Regions from separate parts of the Mycobacterium sp. NGS49 genome, predicted to be linked through region 2. Evidence: predicted binding sites of a transcription regulator. Region 2 holds the regulator's gene; each other region holds the start of a gene.

Region 1 (7,860 bases), on a different contig from region 2:
ACCGGAGCCGTTGGTGCCGCCGTTGCCCGCACCACCCTGGCCGCCGGCACCACCGTCGCCACCGGCCCCACCGATCCCTCCGGTTTGGCTGCTGTTGTTGGCGTTGGCAGCGTTGGCGCCAGCCGCGCCGTTGCTGCCGGCCCCGCCTTTGCCGCCGATGGCCGAGCTGCCTGCGGTGCCATTGCCCAGCAGGCCGGTGCCCGCGGCGCCGGCCGTGCCCGCGGCACCGCCGTCGCCGCCGTCCCCGCCGTCGCCGCCGTTGAACCCGTCGAGGCCGATGGTGCCGGTCGAAGCGGTGCCGGTGTTTCCGTTGCCGCCGGCGCCACCGCCGCCGGCAGAGCCGCCGTTGCCGCCCTTGCCGAACAGCGCGCCGCCATTAGCGCCCACGCCACCGCTACCACCGGTGCCGCCGGCCCCGCCGTCGCCACCGCTGCCGCCGGTGCCGCCGGTGTTGCTGCCCCCTTTGGCGCCGCCGCCGCCGTTGCCGCCGGCCCCGCCGCTGCCTGCGCTTCCGCCGTTGCCGGTCAGCAGCCCGCTCTGGCCGCCCGCACCGCCGGCACCGCCGTTGCCGCCGGCGCCGCCGGTGCCGCCGTTGCCGCCGGTGGCGCCGGTGTTTCCGCCGCCGCCGTTGCCGCCGTCACCGCCACTACCGGCGTTGCCGCCATTGCCGAACAGCCCGGCGTTGCCACCCCGGGCGCCGTTACCGCCCGCACCTCCGGCGCCGCCATTGCTGCCGTTGAGGGTGGTGCCGCCAACCGTGGCGGTACTGCTCCCGCCGTTGCCGCCCTTCCCGCCCGACCCGGCATCACCGAACAGCGACCCGCCGTTGCCGCCGACCCCGCCGTCCCCGCCCGCTCCACCGACACCGGCGACCTGCCTACCGCCGTTCCCGCCGGTCCCCCCGTTGCCGCCGTGGCCGCCGGCCCCGATCAGCCCAGCGTTTCCACCAGCGCCGCCATCTCCGGCGGCCCCACCCGCACCGTTGTTGGCCTGGCCTTTGCCGCCGCCGCCGCCGTCCCCGCCGTCCCCGCCGTTGCCATACAGCCGGCCGCCCGCGCCGCCGGCCCCGCCGCTACCGGCGGCACCACCCGAGCCCTGGCCCCCAGTCTGGCTCCCGCCGGCCGCGCCGGCGCCACCGTGCCCGCCCGCACCGATCAGCCCCGCGTTCCCGCCGGCCCCCCCGTTGCCACCGGCGCCGCCGGCCGCACTGGCGACGTTCGTCCCGCCGGCCCCGCCATTGCCGCCGGCCCCGCCGTTGCCGCACACAAATGCGCCGGCCCCGCCGGCTCCGCCCTGACCGCCGGGTCCGGCCGAGACGCCGGCGTTGGTTTGCCCCCCGGCCCCGCCGGCTCCGCCGGCCCCGCCGCTGCCGTAGAGCCACCCCGCCGCCCCGCCGCCCCCTCCGGTTCCTCCGGTGCCCGCGCCCTGCGACGGCGAACCGCTCTGGTTCTGCCCGCCTGTCCCGCCGGCTCCGCCAGCGCCGCCATCGCCGAAGAACAACCCCCCGGCCCCGCCGCCGCCACCGTGGCCACCCGCACCCCCGTTCGGGCCGGTCTGGGTATTGGCCCCGCCGGTGCCCCCGGCTCCGCCCATCCCGCCGTTGCCGAACAACCCGGCGTCGCCGCCCGCCCCGCCTGCGCCGCCGGCCGAGCTGGTCGCACTGGTCATGCCGGCACCGGCAGCGCCACCGTTCCCGCCGCCCCCGGCGTTGCCGTACAGCCAGCCGCCGTTCCCGCCGGCCCCGCCGGCCCCGCCGGCGCCGCCGGCGGTGGTGCCGTTACCGATGGAGCCAAGTGCGCCGGCTCCGCCCTGCCCGCCCGAACCCCACAGCCCGGCGTTGCCGCCCGCACCGCCCGTGCCCCCGGCCAGGCCGAAGTTGGGCGCGGCGGAAACTGCGGCCGCGCCGGCGCCGCCGGCCCCGCCACTGCCGTACAGCCACCCACCGGCACCGCCGGCCCCGCCGTTTCCACCGGCCCCGCCGGTGACCACGCCGGTGCCGCCGCTGCCCCCGGCCCCGCCGTTGCCGATAAAGCCGGCAGCGCCGCCGTTACCACCGGACAGACCCGAGTTCGCCGGTTGGGAAAATCCGTTGCCGCCGTTGCCGTACAGCAATCCACCCGCCCCGCCGTCGGGGCTGGCCGCCGTCCCGGCAGCCCCGTCGCCGATCAGGGGGCGGCCCAGCAGTGTCTGGGTTGGCGCGTTGATCGCGTCCAACAGGGTCTGCTGGACGTTTGCGGTCTCGGCAAGCGCATATGAGGTGCCAGCGGCGCCCACTGCTTGGGCGAACTGTCGATGCAATGCTGTCGCCTGGGCGCTGACAGCCTGAAAGGACACGGCGTGCCGGCCGAAAATCGCAGTGATCGCATTCGAGATCTCGTCGGCGGCCGCGGCTTGCAGCTGGGTTGTCGGGCCTATCGCCGCGGTCCTGGCCGCGTTGATCGCTGACCTGATGGCCGCCAATTCGCTTGCCGCCGAGGCAAGGATTTCTGGATTTGCGTACACGAATGACATAGCAGTCCTCCCGAATGAACTGCCCGAGAGACTAACCCTGATCGCGAAACCGCGAAGGAATTTCACTCGCATTCCGGCATGCCGAAATGCGCAGGATCAGCAATTAATTCACGGCCGCGTCAGATAAGTGCCGGGCCAGTCGGCGGGTGAACTCGGCAACCTGCGCCGGATTCTCCAGTGCGAACAGCGCCGCGGTGGCCCGATCGCCGTCGTCGTTGTGCCGCACGAGGATTGGGACGCCGTCGGCGCGCACCGCGTCGAACGCGTCCTCGTCGGTGATGTCATCGCCGACGTAGATGGGCATCCGGTGGCCGGCTTCCGCGCCGAGATGCTGCATGACCCACCGCAGGGTCTTGCCCTTGTCCCAGTCGATGTTCGGACGCAGTTCGATGACTTCGCGACCGGTGGTCACCCGTAGCGCGTCGCGCTGTCCGGCGGTGCGCACCGTCGCGGCCACCTCCCCGACTCGGTCGCGTGCGGCATTGCGGTAGTGCACGGCCACGCCAAAACGCTTGTGCTCCACCACAACACCGGGAATCTGACCCACCGTCTGGCGCAGCTGCGCCGCAGCCTGCCCCAGCACCGGTATGGCCGCCGCGGCCTCCTCATTCTGGTGATGGGTGCCGTCGGGTGCGGTCAACTCGAAACCGTGGCTGCCGGCGTACCAGAGGCCCGGCAGGCCCACCCGGTTGGACACGTCGGCCAGGTCACGGCCGCTGAGTATCGCGACGGGGCACTGCGCGGCAAGTTCCTGCAGCGCCTCGGATGCGCCCGCGGCGGGACGGGCCGCGTCGGGATCATTGACGATCTCGGACAGCGTGCCGTCGAAGTCGAAGAACACCGCGGGCGCCGCGTCGGCAAGGTCGACGGCATGCACCGCATCCGGGAGCTCGGACATGCGCTTGTCTCCGGTCCGCACCTCGATCTGAGCCGGGTCGGCCACCACGGCGTCCGCCCCCCGGATGGGCGCCGGCCCGATCGCGACCACCAGCGCGAAGCCGGCCTCGCGGGCGGCTGCGACACCGGATGCGTCCGAGACGACGACGGCGCAGCGGCCCGGCCGGGTCCCCAACCGCTGGGTCGCTCCGACCAGGAAGTCAGCCTCGGGCGGGCCGGCGGCGGTCCTGACCCGCACATCGTCCAGACGGTCGAGCAGTGGTTGCGAAGGCGGCAAGGCCGCGTCGAACAACACCACATCGTGATGGCGTGGATCGATGGTGACCGACCCCGAATTTGGCATGTCCCACCTTCTCACGGTGGTCGAGCCGGGTGTTCGTCAGTGGCGTACCCATACGGGTGCCGCGGACGGACGCCACCGTGCCGCGCCGTTGGGCAGGGTGCGAACACGACGCTTGCGCCCGCGGTCGAACGGCACCACCGAGTCCTCGGTGAGTGCTACCAGGCGCGCCATACCCGATTCGATGCCGGCGGCAAGCTGATCAATGTCCAGCGCCGTGCCGTAATCGGCCGTGATGCCGAATACCAGCTCCGGTCCGTAACTGACAATTGCGACCCCGGTACCCGCGTTGACGGGTGCGATCGGCAGTACCCGCTCCAGTCGCCGACCCGTCAGAAGCAACGGGAACTGCGGCCCGGACGGTGTGGTGGCCAGCGTCACCACGTGCCGCGACGGCCGGGCCAGTGCGTGAATCGCCCTGTCGCAGCGGGCCAACGGAGAGTCTGCCGAACTCGCCGTACGGGATTGGGTGCGGATGGCGCGCAGTTGCGCGAGGGGGTCGCGGTACTGGACCGGCAGGTGCGTCGACGCCGGCCCCAGGGTGTGCAGCGCGTCGGCCCGCGGCTGTTCGCCGCGCTTGATGAGGACGCTGCGGAATCCTTCGGTGATCGCCGCGAATGCAACGTCGTCGGCGCTCACGCCGAACTTGTGCGAGATGTGGTCGGCGGCGGCCCTGGCGGCGACCACCGTCCGGTAGCGCCGCATGGTCGGCCGCGCGGCGGCGGCCGGCCACAGTCGCCGCGCGCCGGCTGCGAAGGCAAGGCCGTCAAGCGCCCGTCCCGCGGTATGCCACACCGTGTCGGCCCAACCCGGGGTGTCTGAGGGACGCGGTGAAAGACGTTCTGCAGCAACGTGATTGGTGAAAACAGTGGGGCCGGCGTTGTCGCAGAGCCGGGCCAGCAGATGGGCCGGGGGATAGTCGCGGGCCAACGTCTGGCCAGCCTTGATCAGCATCGCCCAACGGTCGTTCTGCAGACCTTCGATGATCCGGCACTCCCAGCGCGGTCGGCCGGGGGGCAGTGGTTCTTCCATGGCGCAGGCGATGGCGCCGGACAGTTCCCTGCCGTCGCCGGGCGCCGGCAGGACCACCCGTTGTACCTGCGCGGCCGGGTCGATCCCCGGCTGGGAGACCGGCGCAAACCGTTCTGCCACCAAGTCTTCGAGTCGGCCCCGGTCCGGGGCGGGACCCGCCACGATGGCGACCGCCCCGGTCGCCGGGTGGGTGTGCCGGCCCGCATCCGTGGCCCTCGAGTGTCCCGTGGGCGGTGTCGTCTGTTGTGTCATGCCCAGCCCCCGCCGATTGTTTCTTGATCCGTACCAGTATCGGCGTCTCGTGCACACATCGGTAGGCCGGCCAGGTTAACATCGTGTTTTTCTGTTAAAAGTGCGTTCAGCTGCAGCGATGCAGTGCGGTGTGGCCGTGTTCGCAAATTGTTTCCCGACTGTTGGAAAGGCTGTTGGCAGGGCGTCGGTACCGAGTAGCGTATCGAACATGTGTTCGATAGACTGCGGGCATGGGTTGGTACCACGGGCCACCGAGTTGGGCCGAGATGGAACGGGTGCTCGACGGCAAACCGCGCCATGCCGGTGAGGTGGTGCCTGTCCTACCGGCTGGTGACGCTCCGTTATCGCACAAGCGCGGGTCCTACACCGCTAAACCGGGCGGGCCGCCGGCGCGGTCCTCAGTCCCCTACGCCGAGCTTCATGCGCATTCGGCGTACAGCTTCCTCGACGGGGCAAGTACGCCAGAAGAGATGGTCGAGGAGGCCGCCCGGCTGGGCCTGCGTGCGCTAGCGCTGACCGACCATGACGGCCTGTATGGCGCGGTGCGGTTCGCCGAAGCGGCCGCCGAGCTGGGCTTGCGCACGGTTTTCGGTGCCGAGCTGTCGTTGTCGTCGGTGGCGCGCACTGAGCAGCCGGATCCGCCCGGCCCCCATCTGCTGGTGCTGGCCCGCGGCCCGGAAGGGTACCGACGACTGTCCCGGCAGCTGGCCGCCGCGCATCTGGCCGGCGGCGAGAAGGGCGAGCTGCGCTACGACTTCGACACTTTGACCGAGGCGGCCGGCGGTCACTGGCATATTCTCACCGGATGCCGCAAAGGCGCGGTGCGGCAGGCGCTTTCCGCAGGCGGTCCGGACGCGGCAAAGCGGGCGCTGGCCGACTTGGTAGACCGGTTCACCGCCGGCCGGGTCAGTATCGAACTGACTCATCACGGTCAGCCCCTCGACGACGAACGCAATGCGATGCTGGCCGGCCTGGCGCCGCATTTCGGGGTCGGCGTCGTCGCCACCACCGGGGCCCATTTCGCGGGGCCGTCGCGACGCCGGCTGGCGATGGCGATGGGCGCCATCCGGGCCCGGCAGTCCCTGGACGCCGCGGCCGGATGGCTGGCCCCGCTGGGCGGCTCACACCTGCGCTCCGGTGAGGAGATGGCCCGGCTGTTCGCGCATGTGCCCTTTGGGGGCCCTGACGTGGTGACCGCCGCCGCGGAGCTCGGCGAGCAGTGCGCGTTCGGGCTGGCGCTGATCGCGCCGCAACTGCCGCCGTTCGACGTACCCGAGGGGCACACCGAGGACAGCTGGCTGCGCACGTTGACCATGGCGGGTGCCGCGGATCGCTACGGGTCGGCCGACAGCGCTCCCCGCGCGTACGCCCAAATCGAACACGAACTGAAAGTCATTGCCCAACTGCAGTTTCCAGGCTACTTCCTGGTGGTGCACGACATCACCGAGTTCTGCCGGCGCAACGACATTCTGTGCCAGGGCAGGGGATCGGCGGCCAACTCCGCCGTCTGTTATGCCCTGGGTGTCACCGCGGTTGATCCGGTCGCCAACGATCTGCTGTTCGAGCGGTTCCTCTCACCCGCCCGCGATGGGCCCCCCGACATCGACATCGACATCGAGTCGGATCAGCGCGAGAAGGTCATCCAGTACGTCTACAACAAATACGGCCGCGACTATGCGGCCCAGGTGGCCAACGTCATCACCTACCGGGCGCGCAGCGCGGTGCGCGACATGGCGCGTGCCCTGGGGTTCTCGCAAGGGCAGCAGGATGCATGGAGCAAACAGATAAGCCACTGGACAGGACAGCCCTCTGATATCGAGGGCATCCCGGAGCAGGTTGTCGACCTGGCCGATCAGATCCGCAACCTGCCGCGGCACATGGGCATTCACTCCGGCGGCATGGTGATCTGTGACCGGCCGATCGCCGACGTGTGCCCGGTGGAATGGGCACGCATGGAGAATCGCAGCGTCCTGCAGTGGGATAAAGACGACTGCGCGGCAATCGGTTTGGTGAAATTCGATCTGCTGGGACTGGGCATGCTCTCGGCGCTGCACTACGCCCGGGACCTGGTGTCCGAACACAAGGGCATCGAAGTGGATTTCGCCCGGCTCGACCTCTCCGAACCCGCGGTGTACGAGATGCTGTCCCGGGCCGATTCGGTGGGCGTATTCCAGGTGGAGTCGCGAGCCCAGATGGCCACCCTGCCGCGGCTGCGGCCGCGAATTTTCTACGACCTGGTGGTGGAGGTTGCGCTGATCCGTCCCGGCCCCATCCAGGGCGGGTCGGTCCACCCCTACATCCGGCGGCGCAACGGCCTCGACCCGGTGGTTTACGACCATCCCTCCATGGAACCGGCCCTGCGGAAGACACTGGGGGTGCCGCTGTTTCAGGAACAGCTGATGCAACTGGCGGTCGACTGCGCCGGGTTCTCCGCCGCCGAGGCCGACCAGCTACGGCGTGCCATGGGGTCCAAACGCTCGACCGAACGCATGCAACGGCTACGCGGCCGGTTCTACGAGGGCATGCGCTCGCTGCACGGTGCCTCCGAGGACGTGATCGACCGGATCTACGAGAAGCTGCAGGCATTCGCCAATTTCGGCTTCCCGGAGAGCCATGCGCTGTCTTTCGCGTCGCTGGTCTTCTACTCGTCGTGGTTCAAGCTGCACCACCCGGCGGCGTTCTGTGCCGCACTGCTGCGCGCTCAGCCGATGGGGTTTTATTCGCCGCAGTCGTTGGTGGCCGATGCGCGCCGGCACGGGGTGCCGGTGCATGGTCCGGACGTCAACGCCAGCCTGGCGCACGCGACTCTCGAGAATGCCGGAACGGAG
Region 2 (7,860 bases):
GAGGCGGTGCTGCAGGCCGACCCCGGCGATTTTCCCGACGACACCGCCCACTACCTGTGGGCCTGGCTGGATCAGCAGGCGAATTCGATACGCAGCCGCATGTTCGCCGCCAACCTGGGGGTGCCCGAAGACGAGGCGACCGGCTCGGCGGCCGCCCGGATCACCGAATACTTGAGCCGCGGCCTGGTCATCACGCAGGGGCGCGGATCGCTCATCGAAACGGTGTGGAGTCCACAGAACTGGGTGCAGGTCGCCGGCCGAGTAGTCGACGACGGCGTCCGGCCGGTGCAGTGACGACGATGGTCAGCGTTCCCGGTGTAGCACAGCCGACACGTGATGCTGCTCGGGTTGGCCTACCGCACCCATCCGCAGGGAATAGGACAGCTCGTCACCGCCGATACGGAACGAACGGCTCAGCGCGGTCACCTCTTTGGCGGTCGGGGTAAGCCGTATCTCGGTGGCCGCCAACTCCAGCTCGATGACCTCACCGGCTACGGAGTATGTGCCCAATTCGATCTCGGCGATTCCGCTCGGATGCGCAAGGACGAACTCGACACTCCCCTGTTTCGGTACGCGCAGATATCCCAACTCGGCGTGCAGGGGCCGGCCGTCGTCGGCGGCCTTCGTCGTCTTCGCGTAGACAAGAAACGGCTTGCCCACGTGGGTGAAAGTGATTTCCTCGAAGTACTCGAACGGCTGAATGGTCGGGTACTCGCCTGAGCCCCTTCCGGCCCAGGTGCCCAACAGCGGCGCTAACGCTTCCAGATCGGGGTGTAGGTCTATCGGCATGTACGGAGCCTAGGGCCCCAATCAGCCGAGCGTCGACACGTTGCGGTGGGCACGCAGGGCCTCGATCTCCCGCTCGAAATCGTCGGCCGAGGAGAACGACCGGTACACCGAGGCGAAGCGTAGGTACGCGACCTCGTCGAGGTCACGCAAGGGACCCAGGATGGCCAGGCCGACCTCATGGCTGGGCACCTCCGGCCCGGTGGCGCGCACGGAATCTTCGACCTGTTGAGCCAGCAGATTCAACGCGTCGTCGTCTACCTGCCTCCCCTGACATGCCCGGCGGACGCCGCTGATCACCTTCTCGCGGCTGAATGGTTCGGTGACGCCGCTGCGCTTGACCACGGCGAGCACGGCGGTCTCCACGGTGGTGAACCGGCGTCCACACTCCGGACACGACCGTCTGCGCCGGATGGCCTGGCCTTCGTCGGTTTCCCGGGAGTCGATCACCCGCGAATCCGGGTGCCGGCAGAACGGGCAGTGCATGGCCGCTCCTTTGCCGCTTGACTTCGGGGTACCGCAGAACCACCCCGAGAGTACCTGCGCATCCACGGCGGGGCCACCGCTGACACGGTGCATCCGTGACCCGTCTGCCATCGCCGAGGAACGTTGGCGCAGAGCGGTATTCGACCGGCCCGCGAGCAATCAGCCGATCGGCGCGATCAACGTCTGGCCGGCGGACACCGCGTTCGAATCCAGCGCGTTGAGGTCGCGGATGCGTTCCACGACATCGCGCACCGGTGCGCCGGGAGCGACGCGGGTCGCCAACTGCTGCAACGACTCTCCGGGCTCCACCCGCACCACGGCGAGCGCTGCGGGCACCCGGGCGGGGGCGTCGGAGGATTCGTCATTGGCGATGTTTCCGAAGTTGGCCATCAACCCGAGCCAGAGGGTGATCATGCCGGCGAGCAGCGCGAGTCCCACCGTCGTCAGCAGTGATACCGGCTGCCGTCGGTGCGACGCCGTCGACATCGCGACACCGGTGCCGTGGTAGCGGATCGGCGCGCCACCGGGCCGGGCAGTGCCCGGCCTGTCCGGGCGGAACGGCCCGGGGCGATAGCCGGGCGATGCTTCGATCGGCCTGTTCACAGGCCTGTTGACCAGCCTCTGCGCGTTCCAGGTGCGCTGCGGGCCCGCGTAGCTGATTGTCATCTCATGCCTCCGGTCGACTAACTATCGCTCGTGTGTTCGACCCTAATCGCTCAAGTGTTCGATATCGAACATCTGAGCGAGGCGTGTCGCACGAGCAAAACGGTAGACCTCAGCACCGACAACGGTTTGTCGGTGCACCAGCTGGATGAATCTCGGATACCCCACCGATTCGAAAGTTACACACTTGTGATTCAGCTGTTCCGAGCCTGTTGGCGCTCCGCCGGCGGCTCGGACACGCCGGTCGAACACATGTTTGATTCTTCGGCCGGCTGCGGTTACATTCAGTGCCATGAGCGACAGCAACGACCCCCCGGTGGACACCCGGTTGCACGCCGTCGAAGCGACGCTGACCGAGCGGCAGCGCACCATCCTGGATGTCATCCGCGCATCGGTCACCACCCGCGGCTATCCGCCCAGCATTCGGGAGATCGGAGACGCCGTCGGGCTGACGTCGACGTCCTCGGTGGCTCACCAGTTACGCACGCTGGAGCGCAAGGGTTACCTGCGCCGGGACGCCAATCGGCCCCGAGCCGTCGACGTACGCGCGGCCGACGACGCGGTGACATCGCCTACCACGGAAGTGGCCGGTTCTGACGCGTTGCCCGAGCCTACTTACGTGCCCGTCCTGGGGCGTATCGCCGCCGGCGGCCCGATCCTGGCAGAAGAGGCCGTCGAGGACGTCTTCCCGCTACCGCGGGAACTGGTCGGCGAGGGGACGCTGTTCCTGCTCAAGGTGGTCGGCGACTCGATGGTCGAAGCCGCCATCTGCGACGGCGACTGGGTGGTGGTGCGTCAGCAGAACGTCGCGGACAACGGCGACATCGTGGCGGCCATGATCGACGGTGAAGCCACCGTGAAGACGTTTAAGCGGGCGGGCGGTCAAGTGTGGCTGATGCCGCACAACCCGGCCTTCGATCCGATCCCCGGTAATGACGCGACCGTGCTGGGCAAGGTCGTCACGGTCATCCGCAAGATCTAGCAGCGAGTCGGCCGCGCGCCGGCCCCTCAGTCGGCTTTGACGAAGCCGTTGGCTTGCGCGACCGCCTCGCTGGCGAACCAGATCTCCGCCAGTGTGTCGTGGTAGAGCGCGCTGGTGGGCGTGTAGTACAAGCCGAATCGGGCGCTTGCCTTGATCGGATAGCCGTCAGGGGCACGGTAGGGATCGTCATCCAGCGGAAGGTGGATGGTCGGGCGTACCGCCGCGTTGGCCGCCGCCCCGGGCGCTTCGGCTTGCGGCGCTGCGGCGTAGGCCGCCTCCGCTGCCACCGGGGCGTATCCCGGATCGTCCGCGGCGGCATGCCGCCCCTTGCGCACCGGGGAACCCGCCGCCGCACCCGGCGATGGCAGCTCGGACATCTCGTCTTCCGCGGCACCCTCGTGCCGATAGAAGACGTCGGGAAATGCCTCTGCCGGCGGGGCTTCCGGTACGTCGAGGCCGCCCCCCGGTGCCTCCTCGATGGGCGGCACCGCGGATTCGGTCTCATAGCTTTCGGGAGAAACCGTTTCCGGGACCTCTGGCTCACCCTCGACGAGCCGGCCCACGGCGCCGCGGGTCGCAATGGGAGTCGTCGGGGTGGCGTCGATCGCATCGAGGTCTTCCTCGCCGCCGAATTCGTCGACATCGTCGTACTCGTCGAACTCATCGCCCCGGCCCAGACCGGCCGCGTGATCGTCGTGGTAAGACGCGGTCTCGTCGTGGTAGCCCTCGGGTTGGTCGGGGCCGGCGGCCGTCGCGCCTCCTCTGGACCAGCTGACCCGCGCCGATGAGCCGTACTCCGGCACCTCATGCTCCTCGGGATGGTGCTCGACGGGCGGGAAGCGCTCGGAGCCGTAGTCGACCTCATCGTGCGCCCAGTGCCCGTCGGGTCCGGCGTCGAGCTCGCCGGCCGCGTCCCGCCCGTGGTCGTAGGCAGGTACCTCCCGGCCGGCGCGCCGGCGGCGCAGCCCCAACACCACCAGCACGGACATCAAGGCGAGTAGCAGCACCGGCACCGCCACGGCCAGCCACCACCAGTGGAACGTGAACTTGTCATCCGGCGGGGGCGCCGCGGAATTGCTGGGTTGGTTCTGCCCCGAGACCTGCAGCCCGGACAACAGCGGCGCCAGGTTCGCCGGATCGGTGGTGAACGTGTTCTTCGCGCGGTTCCAGGAAACCTTGCCGCCGGTGAACTTCTGCGACACCACGTCGCCGTCCACCGTCTGATCCGCAACGGGTGCGCCGAGTTTGCCGGTCGCTCCCTTGAGCTTGTCCCACGCCGCCTTCATGGCTCCGCGCACGACGAACGCGCCGTGATCCGGAGTCCAGAAGATGACCGGCTTGTCGGCGGCGGAGAACGTAGCGATCCGACTGGCCGGGGTGATCCCGCCGTCGGCCTCGTTGGCGATCGGGAAGCCGAGGTCGCTGCTGACCGGTCCGCCCAGCGCCTCGTACTTCTGCAGAATCGGCCCCTCCACCGCGTTCGCGCCGGTGGCCGGGCTGAAGAAGATCTTGCCGCCGTTGAATTCCTGGACGATGCCGTCGCCACCGATCGGACTCGGTCCGTCTTTCTTGGCGCCCAGTGGCCCGTTAGGGCCACCGGCGGCGCGCCACGCCATGTTTATCGCAGCGGTGGGGTCGATCGCTATCTGCAGGCCCTTGAGTTGATCGGCCAGCGCCGGCGGGTTGGTGGCGAATTCTTTGGTCTTCCTGTTCCAGGACACCTCGCCACCGGTGAACTTCTGCGCAGCGACCTCACCGTCGTAGGTTTCGTCACCGATCGGCGCGCCCAGCACGCCGCCCGAGCTGCCGAGTTTGTCCCACGCCGCGTTGAGTGCGCCGCGCACGACGAACGCCCCGTGGTCGGGCGTCCAGAAAATCACCGGGTTGTCGCTGGCTGCGAAGGTGCTGACCCGACTGTCGGGTCCGGCGAGCCCGGGGACCTCGTTGATGGTCGGGAACCCAAGATCGCTGTTCGCCGGACCGCCCAGTGACTCGTACTTGTCCAATATCGGGCCGAACATGTACTTGGCGCCGGTCGCGGGCGTGAAGTACATCTTGCCGCCGTCGAAGTCCAGCGCGAATCCGTCGCCGATGGGATAGACGTCGCCCTTTCTGGCGCCAAGGGTCGACGACGGGCCGCCGGCCTTGTCCCAGGCAGCCATCATGGCGGCCTCGGCGTCACCGATCGGAGACGCGGATGCGGCAGGCGCCAGCAACGCCAGGGCCAAACCGGTAGCCAGCGCTGCGGCCGTCAAACCGGCCAGCGCACGCCCGACGAACTTGCTCAATTGACCCCTCTGCCTGTTCACCAAGCCTCCCAGCCGATGCCCTGCCCACCTGGCGAGCAGGCGGATTCACCGCCGTGGGCTGTTTCCCAGCCACGATCGGCATCGTTACCGGGCTCGCATAACTTTGCTCTAGCGAACGAGAAATACGAAGTCAAATCGTACATATTACAAAAACGGATACCGAGCCGATGTCGAAATGATGCCGCGCCGCGCCCGTGTCGCGAGAAACCGCGGTGCGGCACGCACTGATATTGCGTTACCGTGCCGGAGACAACATCTTGCCTGGCGCGACGCCCTGTCCCGTGAGAGGAAACCCACCGCGAATGGGCGTTTCCGGACCTGTGTGGGTCATCACGGTCGTACTGATCGCCGGGTTGATGCTGTTCGACTATGCCTTTCAGGTACGCAAGACGCACGTGCCGACGCTACGCGAGGCGGCGGTCTGGTCAACGGCCTACATCGGGATTGCGGTTCTTTTCGGCATCGGCGTTGCGCTGCTGGGCAGCCCCCGCATGGCGATCGAATACTTCGCGGGCTACCTGAGCAACGAGGCCCTGTCGGTAGACAACTTGTTCGTATTCCTGGTGATCATCAGCAGCTTCGGGGTACCGCGGGTGGCGCAGCAGAAGGTGCTGCTGTTCGGCATCGCATTCGCGCTCATCGCGCGTACCGCGTTCATCGTCCTGGGCGGCGCCCTCATCAACAGCTTCAACTCAATGTTCTATCTGTTCGGCCTCGGCCTGTTGATCATGGCCGGCAAGCTCGCCAAACCAGCAGAGACAGCAGACCATAACGCCGACAACCTGATCATCCGGATGGCCAACCGCTTCTTGCACACGTCCAAGGACTACGACGGCGACAGTTTGTTCGTCCTAGAGGACGGCAAGCGGATGATGACTCCCCTGGTGCTGGTCATGGTCGCGGTCGGTGGCACCGACCTGCTGTTCGCTTTCGATTCGGTGCCGGCGATGTTCGGGCTGACCCAGAATATCTACCTGGTTTTCGCCGCGACCGCGTTCTCGCTGATGGGTCTTCGCCAGTTGTACTTTCTGATCGACAACCTGTTGGATCGTCTGGTCTACCTGACTTACGGGCTGGCCGTGATACTGGGCTTCATCGGCGTGAAGCTGATCCTGCAGGCGTTGCACGGCAATACCCTTCCCTTCATCAACCACGGCAGGCCGGTACCGGTCGTGGAGTTGAGCATCACGGTGTCATTGCTGGTGATCGTCGCCGTCTTGTTGACAACCACGGCGGCGTCGCTGTTTTCGTCTCGTGGGCGCAAGCAGAACGCGATGACCCGGGCTCGTCGGCTCGCACAGGAGTACCTCACCTCGGCACAGGAGGATCCCGAGCAACGCGACCGGGCCTACACAGAGTTGCTGCGGGCCGAGGACGAGATCGACGCGCTGCCAACCAGATACACCGAGCAAGTCAGGCAGGACCTCGAGCTGGCCGCGCTACTGCAGCGCGTACACGACACCCATGAGCAAGCAGGCTCCTAGACGCCCAGCCCGCGGCCGATGATCTCCTTCATGATCTCGGTCGTGCCGCCGTAGATCGTCTGCACCCGGGCATCGAGATAGGCACGGGCAACGTTGTATTCGCGCATGTAGCCGTATCCGCCGTGCAGTTGCAGGCAACGGTCGATCAGATGAACCTGCTTTTCGGTGGAATACCACTTGGCCATCGCGGCCTGCTCGGCGGTCAGCTTGCCCTCGAGGTGCAGGGCGAGGAACTGATCGACCATGATCCGCACCACGGTGGCCTCGGTGGCCAGTTCGGCCAGCACGAACCTGCTGTTCTGGAAGCTGCCGATCGACTTGCCAAAAGCCTTGCGTTCCTTGGTGTATTGCAGCGTCTCTTCGAGCACCGTCTCCATGGCGGTGGCGGCCATGACGGCGATGTTGATCCGTTCCTGAGGCAGGTTCTGCATCAGGTAGATGAAACCCATCCCCTCTTCGCCCAGCAGGTTCTCCACCGGCACCTTCACATCGGTGAACGACAGTTCGGCGGTGTCCTGCGCGTCCAGCCCGATCTTGTCCAGGTGGCGGCCTCGCTCGAAGCCCTCCATGCCGCGCTCGACGACCAACAGACTGAAGCCCTGCGCGCCCTTCTCCGGGTCGGTCTGCGCCACCACGATCACCAGGTCGGAGTTGATTCCGTTGGTAATGAACGTTTTCGACCCGTTCAGGACGTAGTGGTCACCCTCTTTGATCGCGCGGGTCTTGATGCCCTGCAGGTCACTACCAGTGCCCGGCTCGGTCATCGCGATCGCGGTGATCAGCTCGCCGGTGCAGAACTTGGGCAGCCAGCGCTGCTTTTGTTCCTCGTTGGCCAGGTGCAGCAGGTACGGCGCGACGATGTCGTTGTGCAGACCGAAGCCGATGCCGCTGTAACTCCCGCGGGTGGTCTCCTCGGTGACGATCGTGTTGTAGCGGAAGTCCGGATTGCCGCCGCCGCCGTACTCCTCCGGCACCGCCATACCCAGAAAGCCTTGTTTGCCGGCTTCCAGCCACACCCCGCGGTCGACGATGTGGGCTTTCGCCCATTCGTCGTGATACGGCGCGACGTGGCGATCCAGAAAGGCGCGGTAGGACTCCCGGAACAGATCGTGCTCGGGTTCGAACAGTGTGCGCTGATACTTGACGGCGC
Region 3 (7,860 bases), on a different contig from region 2:
CTGCCGCGCGTCCCAGTGTCCGAAACGGATGTAAGGCGGGTTGCCCGCGACGCCGTCCCAGCCGGCCGCGCCCGGCCAGGAGAACAGGTCCGCGGTGTCCACCGGCGCGAACGCGCGCGCCTTCGCCGCTTCGCCGGCAACGAGTTCCACCCCGTGCGCCTGATCGCTGCGGGCGGCAAGTTCGCGCAGGATCCGTCCGTCCCCGCACGACGGCTCCAGCACCCGGGGCCCGGCCTGCGTAACCCACTCGGCGAGAAAGCGGGCGATCGGCGCCGGCGTGTAGTAGCCGCCGCGGATCTTGTCGGCCGTCACGGCCGCCTTGCCCGCGAATGTCTTCATCTGCGGATCAACAGGTCCGCGGACGGAACCGGGTCGCGCAAACCGGCCGGTTCGGCCGCATACCCGATCGCGACGGCACCCAGCGGCTCCCAATCGCCGGGCAGCGCGAGCTCGTTGCGGACCACATCGCCGGCGAAGATCGTCGACCCGATCCAGCAACTGCCCACGCCGCGCACCGCCAGCGCGACCAGCAGCGCCTGCACGGCCGCCCCGACCGCCACGGTGAACATGGTGTGCTCGGCCGCGGTGCGGGCGGCGTCGGGATAGCGGTGCGCCCCCTCGGGCACCAGGAACGGGATGATGACTTCTGTTGCGTCGTAGAGGATCTGGCCGCGGGCCAGCCGGCGCTCGACGGAGTCCGCCGGCCGGCCGTCGCCGGCGAGGTCGGCGCGCCACTTGTCTTTCATCCGGTCGAGCAATCGCGTACGGGTGCCCGGGTCCTGCAGCCAGACGAAGCGCACCGGGCGGGTGTGATGCGGGGCCGGCGCCGTGAGGGCCTCGGCTACCGCGGATTCGACGAGATCCGGCGGCACCGGCTGATCGCTGAACCGGCGCACGGAGCGGCGCAATAACTGAGCCTGCGCGCGGCCCAACTCGATGGCCTCGGCGGTGCCGAGCCAGAACAGGTCTTCGGTGCCCGCTCGCACCAGGTGGCGGGCTGTCGAACCGTCGTCGATCGGGCGCAGCCCGCGCACCACGGCCACCGGCATCGCGGTCAGCTTGCCCTTGACCAGGTCGGCGGCGGCCGCGATCTCGTCGGCGACGGCTACCTCGGTGACTACCAGTTCGTTGCCGTGCCGGTCGACGGCACCCGAATAGTTGTGCAGCACCGCCAGACCGGCCGTGCCGACGGCGGCGTCGATCTGGCCGTTGCGCCACGCGCGGCCCATGGTGTCGGTGATCACCACGGCGACGGTAACGCCGAGTCGCTCGCGCAGCGCGGCGCGCAGGGCGGCGGCGCTGCCGTCCGGGTCCACCGGCAGCAGCGCCAATTCGGTTCGCCCGACGTTGGATCCGTCCACTCCGGCCGCCGCCTGAATCAGCCCCAGCCGGTTCTCGGTGATCAGCGTCCGTTCCTTGCGGGCCAGCACGCGGACCGCTTCATCGTCGACCAGCTGGCGGCGCAACCGGTCTCGTGCTTCTTCAGCGACGGGTGCCGGCACCAGGCGGCCCTCGCACTTGGACACCACCTTGCTGGTCACCACCACCACGTCGGCGTCGCGCAGCCACGGCGCGGCCCCGGCGAGCGCGGCGGCCAGGTCATCGCCGGGCCGGAACTCGGGCAGGCCGGTGACGGGCAGGATTTCAATCTTGGCGGCTGAGCCGTGCTCGCCGGCCGGCGGCAGCGCGCTCACCCGGCGACGCCCACCAGGTCGAGTCCGGCGCGCACCATGTCCGCCGTCGCCTGCGGGTCGCTCATCAACAGGGGGACGGCGCGCACCGACACTCCGTCGATCTCGGCACGGTCACCCTCGTGCACCAGCCAGCAGTCCAGGATCCCGGTCGCACTGCGGGCGCCGTAGTGCCGGCCCACCGCCTCGGCGGTGGAGTCCACGCCGATCACCGACAGGCAGGCATCGGCCATGCCGCGCAACGGTTTTCCGCCAATGATCGGGGAGTAGCCGACGATCGGGGCGGTGGCCGCCCGCAGCGCGGCCCGGATTCCGGGCACGGCGAGGATGGCGCCGACGCTGACCACGGGATTCGACGGCGCCACCATGATGACGTCGGCCTCGGCGATAGCGGTCACCGCTTCGCTTGTGGCCGTTGCTTTTTCGGCACCGACGAACGCAAAGCTGTGGGTGGGCACCTGCGCGCGATGGCGTACCCACCACTCCTGGAAATGGATCGCCCGCCTGCTACCGGAAGTCGGATCGGTGATCACCACGTGCGTCTCGCAACGGTCGTCGCTGGCCGGCAGCAACCGTGCGCCCGGTTGCCACCGGTCGCACAGCGCGGCGGTGACCTGCGACAGCGGATAGCCGGCATTGAGCATCTGGGTGCGCACCAGGTGGGTGGCCAGGTCCCGGTCGCCGAGCATGAACCAGTCGGGCTGCACGCCGTAGCGGCCGAGTTCCTCTTTGGCGTGCCAGGTTTCGTCGCGATGGCCCCAGCCACGCTCGGGGTCGACGCCGCCGCCCAGGGTGTACATGCAGGTGTCGAGGTCCGGACAGACTCGCACGCCGTGGATCCAGGCGTCGTCGCCGATGTTGACGACGGCATCCAGTTCATGGCCGCCACCCTCGCCCTGAGCAAACTTGCCCAAGCCCAGCAACTGCTGCACTCCGAGCAGGAAGCGGGCGCCGCCCACCCCGCCGACCAGAACGGTGACTTTCACACCAGGACAGTACCTGCCCGACGGCACACGTTAAGATGCGGTGATTGTTGTTAACCAATGTGGCGCAAGGGACTTGTGATCAATTCGTACCCGACACGCCGCATTCCGTCGACAACGGAATCGCCGAAATTCGATCACGAGATGGTATGGAATTGCGCCGAAGTGCTTGACCACGGTCCCCGGCCCGTGTCTAATCACATCAGTGTCATTTCCCGGTTGGCCGGCCGGTTCCGGTGTCGCAGACCGAGATTCGATCACTTGTTCGAATTAGGTATCTGTACATCAGAACAGTGGGAAATCATTTCACTCTCTATTAGTGAGGAGGCGGAGCATGTCCTATGAGTACCTTCGGGGCGTAATGGGAGGCACACCGCACACCACTCCCGAGCCGGCTGAAACCATCATGCCGCCAGTCCGTCCTCATTTGAGCGTTGTTCCCGATGCGCCCGCCGTGTTCGAGCCGGAGCCGGTCGAGGAGATCCCCGCCGACCAATGGCAGGACAAGGCGCTGTGCGCGCAGACCGACCCCGAAGCCTTCTTCCCGGAGAAGGGTGGCTCCACCCGCGAGGCCAAGAAGATCTGCCTGGGTTGCGAGGTCCGGCACGAGTGCCTCGAGTACGCGCTGGCGCACGACGAGCGGTTCGGCATCTGGGGCGGTCTGTCCGAACGCGAACGTCGCCGCCTCAAACGCGGGGTTATCTGAGCAGGCGTCAGCGGTTCAGTCGTCGATCGTGGGATCGATGACCGAGGGTTCCACGTCCAGATAAATGGCCACCTGGGCCACCAGGATTTCATGCAGCAGGTCGCCGAGTTCGACGGTGTCTTTGGCCCGTCGCTCGATAGGCTTGCGGAACAACACGATTCGCGCTCGCGTGGCGTTTCCGCGGACGTCTACGCCGGCCGGTATCAGCCGGGCCAGGGCGATCGGCCCGTCGGCGATCACCTCCGGCGGCCACTGCACGCTGTAGGGGTCCTTGGCGGAGATGCGCGGGATCTCGTCGACCGCGACGTCGAGTTCGGCGACCCGGTCCTGCCAGCGCCGCTCGATCGGTTCGTACGCCTCGAGCACCGCCATGTCGAACCGCTCGGCCCGGCTGCGCCAGCCGGGCACCGTCGGCGGGAGTAACGGACCGCGCAGATCCCGGCCCCGCCGGCGTCTCGGCCGGCCGGCCGGCAGAGCCGATCGTTCCCCGCTCACGCGCCGATGGTAACGGTTGGACATCGGCGTCGCCGATGCGCGTGTCCGCCGCTGGACCCGCGTTTTCCCGCGATAGCCTTTCGAGCGTGAACGTACCCCGACGCTGCTGCCGGCCCGGGTGTCCGCATTATGCAGTGGCAACGTTGACGTTCGTTTACTCGGACTCGACGGCGGTGGTCGGCCCGCTCGCTACCGCGCGGGAACCGCACTCGTGGGATCTGTGTGTCAACCATGCCGGCCGCATCACCGCACCGCGTGGCTGGGAACTGGTGCGCCATGCCGGGCCACTGCCCACCCATCCGGATGAGGACGACGAACTGGTGGCGCTGGCCGATGCCGTGCGTGAGGGTGGCGCGGCCGCCGCGCGAACGCCGGCGCTGGTCAACGGCTTCGTGGCCAGTGGGGGCTTCGACGGCGTGCCCCGTGCCGGTGGCGTTGTCGCCGACACGCACCCTGCGGGCGCCCACGCCACTGCGCCGACCGCCGGACTGCTCGCACCGCCCGAGCATCGCTCCGGACGCCGGCGTGGCCATCTTCGGGTACTGCCCGATCCGCCCCGGTAGATCCCGGCCGTTCGGGTCTGGAACCGGCCGGGCCCCGGCGGGCCGATAGGCTGACGGCCAAGAGTCGAATACACCCAGGGCGTCAGGAGCACCGGAGAATGTCGTGGCCCGCCGAGGCTGTCCACCGTGTCATCAAGGCCTATGACGTTCGCGGGCTGGTGGGGGAGGAAATCAACGATGCGCTGGTCACCGATGTGGGGTCCGCGTTTGCCCGGCTGATGCGCAGCGAAGGCGCGGCCCGGGTGGTGATCGGCCACGACATGCGCGACAGCTCACCGGGATTGTCGGCGGCCTTCGCCGACGGGGTCACCGGTCAGGGGTTGGACGTGGTGCGCGTCGGGCTGGCGTCCACCGACCAGCTGTACTTCGCCTCGGGCCTGCTGAACTGCCCCGGTGCCATGTTCACCGCCAGCCACAACCCGGCGGCATACAACGGCATCAAGCTGTGCCGGGCCGGTGCGAAGCCGGTCGGCGCCGACACCGGGCTGGGGGTCATCAGCGCCGAACTGATCGCCGGTGTCCCCGGCCACGACGGCCCGGTCGGTTCGGTCACCGACCAAGACGTGCTGGCCGAGTACGGGGTTTACCTGCGCTCACTTGTCAACACTTCCGGTCTGCGCCCGCTGCGGGTGGCGGTGGATGCCGGCAACGGCATGGCCGGTCACACCGCGCCGGCGGTGTTCGGCGCAATCGACTCGATTACGTTGTTGCCCTTGTATTTCGAGCTGGACGGCACCTTCCCCAACCACGAAGCCAACCCACTGGACCCGGCGAACCTGGTGGACCTGCAGAACTATGTGCGCGAAACCGGGGCCGATATCGGCCTGGCGTTCGACGGTGACGCCGACCGCTGCTTCGTCGTCGACGAGCTGGGCCGACCGGTATCGCCGTCGACGGTCACCGGCCTGGTGGCCGCCCGGGAACTGGGACGCGAGATCGGCGCGACGGTGATCCACAACGTCATCACCTCGCGCGCGGTGCCCGAGTTGGTGGCCGAGCGCGGCGGCACCCCGTTGCGTTCGCGCGTCGGCCACTCCTACATCAAGGCGCTGATGGCCGAGACCAACGCGATCTTCGGCGGCGAACATTCGGCGCACTACTACTTCCGCGACTTCTGGGGGGCCGACTCCGGCATGCTGGCCGCGCTGTATGTGCTGGCCGCACTTGGCGAACAGCACCGGCCGCTGTCCGAGCTGACCGCCGACTACCAGCGCTACGAGTCGTCCGGGGAGATCAACTTCACCGTCGCCGACGCACCGGCCTGTGTGGACGCCGTCCTGAAGACGTTCACGAGCCGGATCCAGTCCATCGATCACCTCGACGGCGTGACGGTGGACCTCGGCGACGGCAGCTGGTTCAACCTGCGCAGCTCCAACACCGAACCGCTATTGCGGCTCAATGTCGAGGGGCGCAGCATCGAGGATGTGGATGCGGTGGTCGCACAGGTCAGCGCCGAAATCGCGGCCCAGGCAACCGGGGCCGGACCGTGAGTGCCGTCGGTGCCGTCGATCTCGAGGACGCCGAAGGCCTGATCGCCGCCGACCGGGACGGCCTGCTGCGGGCGGCGTCGATGGCCGGTGCGCAGGTGCGCGCCGTGGCCGCCGCGCTCAGCGAAGGCGAACTGGACTCGCTGCGCGGTGAGGATCGGGTGCGCAGCGTGATCTGGGTGGCCGGGCGCGGTGCCGCCGAGACCGCGGGCGCCGTGCTGGCGGCCACGTTGGCGACCGCTGCCGCCGAGCCGATCACGCTGGTCACCGAGGCGCCGCCCTGGGTGGGGCCGCTCGATGTGCTGATCGTGGCCGGTGACGATCCCGGCGATCCCGCGCTGGTGGGCGCGGCCGCGACGGGGGTGCGCAGGGGTGCGCGGGTGGTGGTGGTGGCGCCGTACGAGGGGCCGCTGCGGGACTCGACGGCGGGCCGGGTCGCGGTGCTCTCGCCGCGGTTGCCGATGCACGAGGAGTTCGGGTTGTGCCGGTACCTGGCTGCGGGCCTGGCCGTGTTGCACACCGTGGATCCCCGGCTGAGCATCGACCTGGCGGCGCTGGCCGACGAACTCGATGCCGAGGCGCTGCGCAACAGCGCGGGCCGCGACCTGTTCACCAACCCGGCCAAGACGTTGGCCACCCGGATGACCGGCTGTCAGGTTGCGCTGGCCGGCGACAGCGCGGCGACCCTGGCGCTGGCCCGGCACGGCAGTTCGGTGCTGTTGCGGGTCGCTCGACAGGTCGCCGCGGCCGCCGGTCTGGGCGACGCGTTGGCCGCGTTGCGCGGCGGCCCGCGTGCTTACGCCGAGCCCGCCGATGCGCTCTTCCACGACGAACAGATCGATGGGCCGTTGCCGCAGCGGATGCGCGTGCTGGCGCTGACACTGTCCGCGGAGCGCGCGGTGCTGGCCGCGCGAGTGGCCGGGTTCGATGACGTCTACCTGGTCGGCGCGGAGGATGTCCCGGATCAGCCCTCGGTGCCGACCGGTGCGGGGCGCGCCGAGCAGCAACTGGCAGTATTGGCCGTTCGGCTGGAGATGGCCGCGGTTTACCTGCGACTGGCACGGGGATAGAGAGACGGTGGAACTGCTACGCGGAGCGGTGCGGACCTACGCATGGGGATCCCGTACCGCTATCGCCGAATTCACCGGCCGGCCGGTTCCCGCTGCACACCCTGAAGCCGAACTCTGGTTCGGCGCACACCCCGGCGACCCCGCCTGGCTGGAGACACCGGGCGGCGAGACCTCCTTGCTGACCGCGCTGACCGCCGACCCGGAGGGGCAGCTGGGCCCGGCGTCGCGGGCCCGGTTCGGCGATGTGCTTCCGTTCCTGGTCAAGGTGCTGGCCGCCGACGAGCCGCTGTCGCTGCAGGCGCACCCGAGCGCCGCCCAGGCGGTCGAGGGATTCGCTCGCGAAGAGCGGCTCGGTATCCCGGTGAACTCACCGGTCCGCAACTACCGCGACACCAGCCACAAGCCGGAGCTGCTGGTGGCGTTGCAGCCGTTCGAGGCGCTGGCCGGTTTCCGTCAGGTGTCGCGGACCACCGAGTTGCTGCGGGCGCTGAATGTGTCCGACCTGGATCCGTTCATCGATCTGCTCAGCGAGGGGTCCGACGACCAATCTGACGCTGACGGCCTGCGCGCGCTGTTCACCACCTGGATCACCGCGCCGCAGCCCGACCTCGATGTGCTGGTGCCGGCCGTGCTCGACGGCGCGATCCACTACATCAGTTCGGGGGCAACGGAATTCGAAGCCGAGATCAAGACGCTGCTGGAACTCGGCGAGCGCTATCCCGGTGATGCCGGTGTGCTGGCGGCGTTGTTGCTCAACCGCATCACCCTGGCCCCGTGTGAGGCGATCTTCCTGCCGGCCGGCAACCTGCACACCTATCTGCGCGGGTTCGCGGTGGAGGTCATGGCCAACTCCGACAACGTGTTA

What was found. Region 2 encodes LexA, which represses DNA repair genes until DNA is damaged. Its sites were predicted from a motif close to CGAACANNTGTTCG; they were not measured.
Region 1: the regulator LexA is predicted to act here: its motif matches at 5,236-5,249, upstream of AC5Y7D_RS27800 (error-prone DNA polymerase).
Region 3: the regulator LexA is predicted to act here: its motif matches at 2,929-2,942, upstream of cofD (2-phospho-L-lactate transferase).

What each region holds. Positions count from the first base shown of each region.
Region 1 covers NZ_JCALCX010000043.1:26,358-34,217, reverse strand. The annotation lists partial or broken gene AC5Y7D_RS27815 (PE family protein) at 1-2,511, opposite strand, end outside; gene otsB (trehalose-phosphatase) at 2,615-3,751, opposite strand; gene AC5Y7D_RS27805 (wax ester/triacylglycerol synthase domain-containing protein) at 3,788-5,032, opposite strand; gene AC5Y7D_RS27800 (error-prone DNA polymerase) at 5,263-7,860, shown strand, end outside.
Region 2 covers NZ_JCALCX010000014.1:96,846-104,705, reverse strand. The annotation lists gene AC5Y7D_RS16495 (PhzF family phenazine biosynthesis protein) at 1-294, shown strand, start outside; gene AC5Y7D_RS16490 (peroxynitrite isomerase) at 304-789, opposite strand; gene nrdR (transcriptional regulator NrdR) at 811-1,272, opposite strand; gene AC5Y7D_RS16480 (LysM peptidoglycan-binding domain-containing protein) at 1,432-1,938, opposite strand; gene lexA (transcriptional repressor LexA) at 2,228-2,917, shown strand; gene AC5Y7D_RS16470 (LGFP repeat-containing protein) at 2,944-5,226, opposite strand; gene AC5Y7D_RS16465 (TerC/Alx family metal homeostasis membrane protein) at 5,529-6,710, shown strand; gene AC5Y7D_RS16460 (acyl-CoA dehydrogenase family protein) at 6,707-7,860, opposite strand, start outside.
Region 3 covers NZ_JCALCX010000018.1:10,819-18,678, reverse strand. The annotation lists gene AC5Y7D_RS19390 (Eco57I restriction-modification methylase domain-containing protein) at 1-339, opposite strand, end outside; gene AC5Y7D_RS19385 (coenzyme F420-0:L-glutamate ligase) at 336-1,685, opposite strand; gene cofD (2-phospho-L-lactate transferase) at 1,691-2,677, opposite strand; gene AC5Y7D_RS19375 (WhiB family transcriptional regulator) at 3,036-3,380, shown strand; gene AC5Y7D_RS19370 (metallopeptidase family protein) at 3,396-3,815, opposite strand; gene AC5Y7D_RS19365 (DUF3499 domain-containing protein) at 3,962-4,438, shown strand; gene AC5Y7D_RS19360 (phosphomannomutase/phosphoglucomutase) at 4,537-5,928, shown strand; gene AC5Y7D_RS19355 (TobH protein) at 5,925-6,995, shown strand; gene manA (mannose-6-phosphate isomerase, class I) at 7,003-7,860, shown strand, end outside.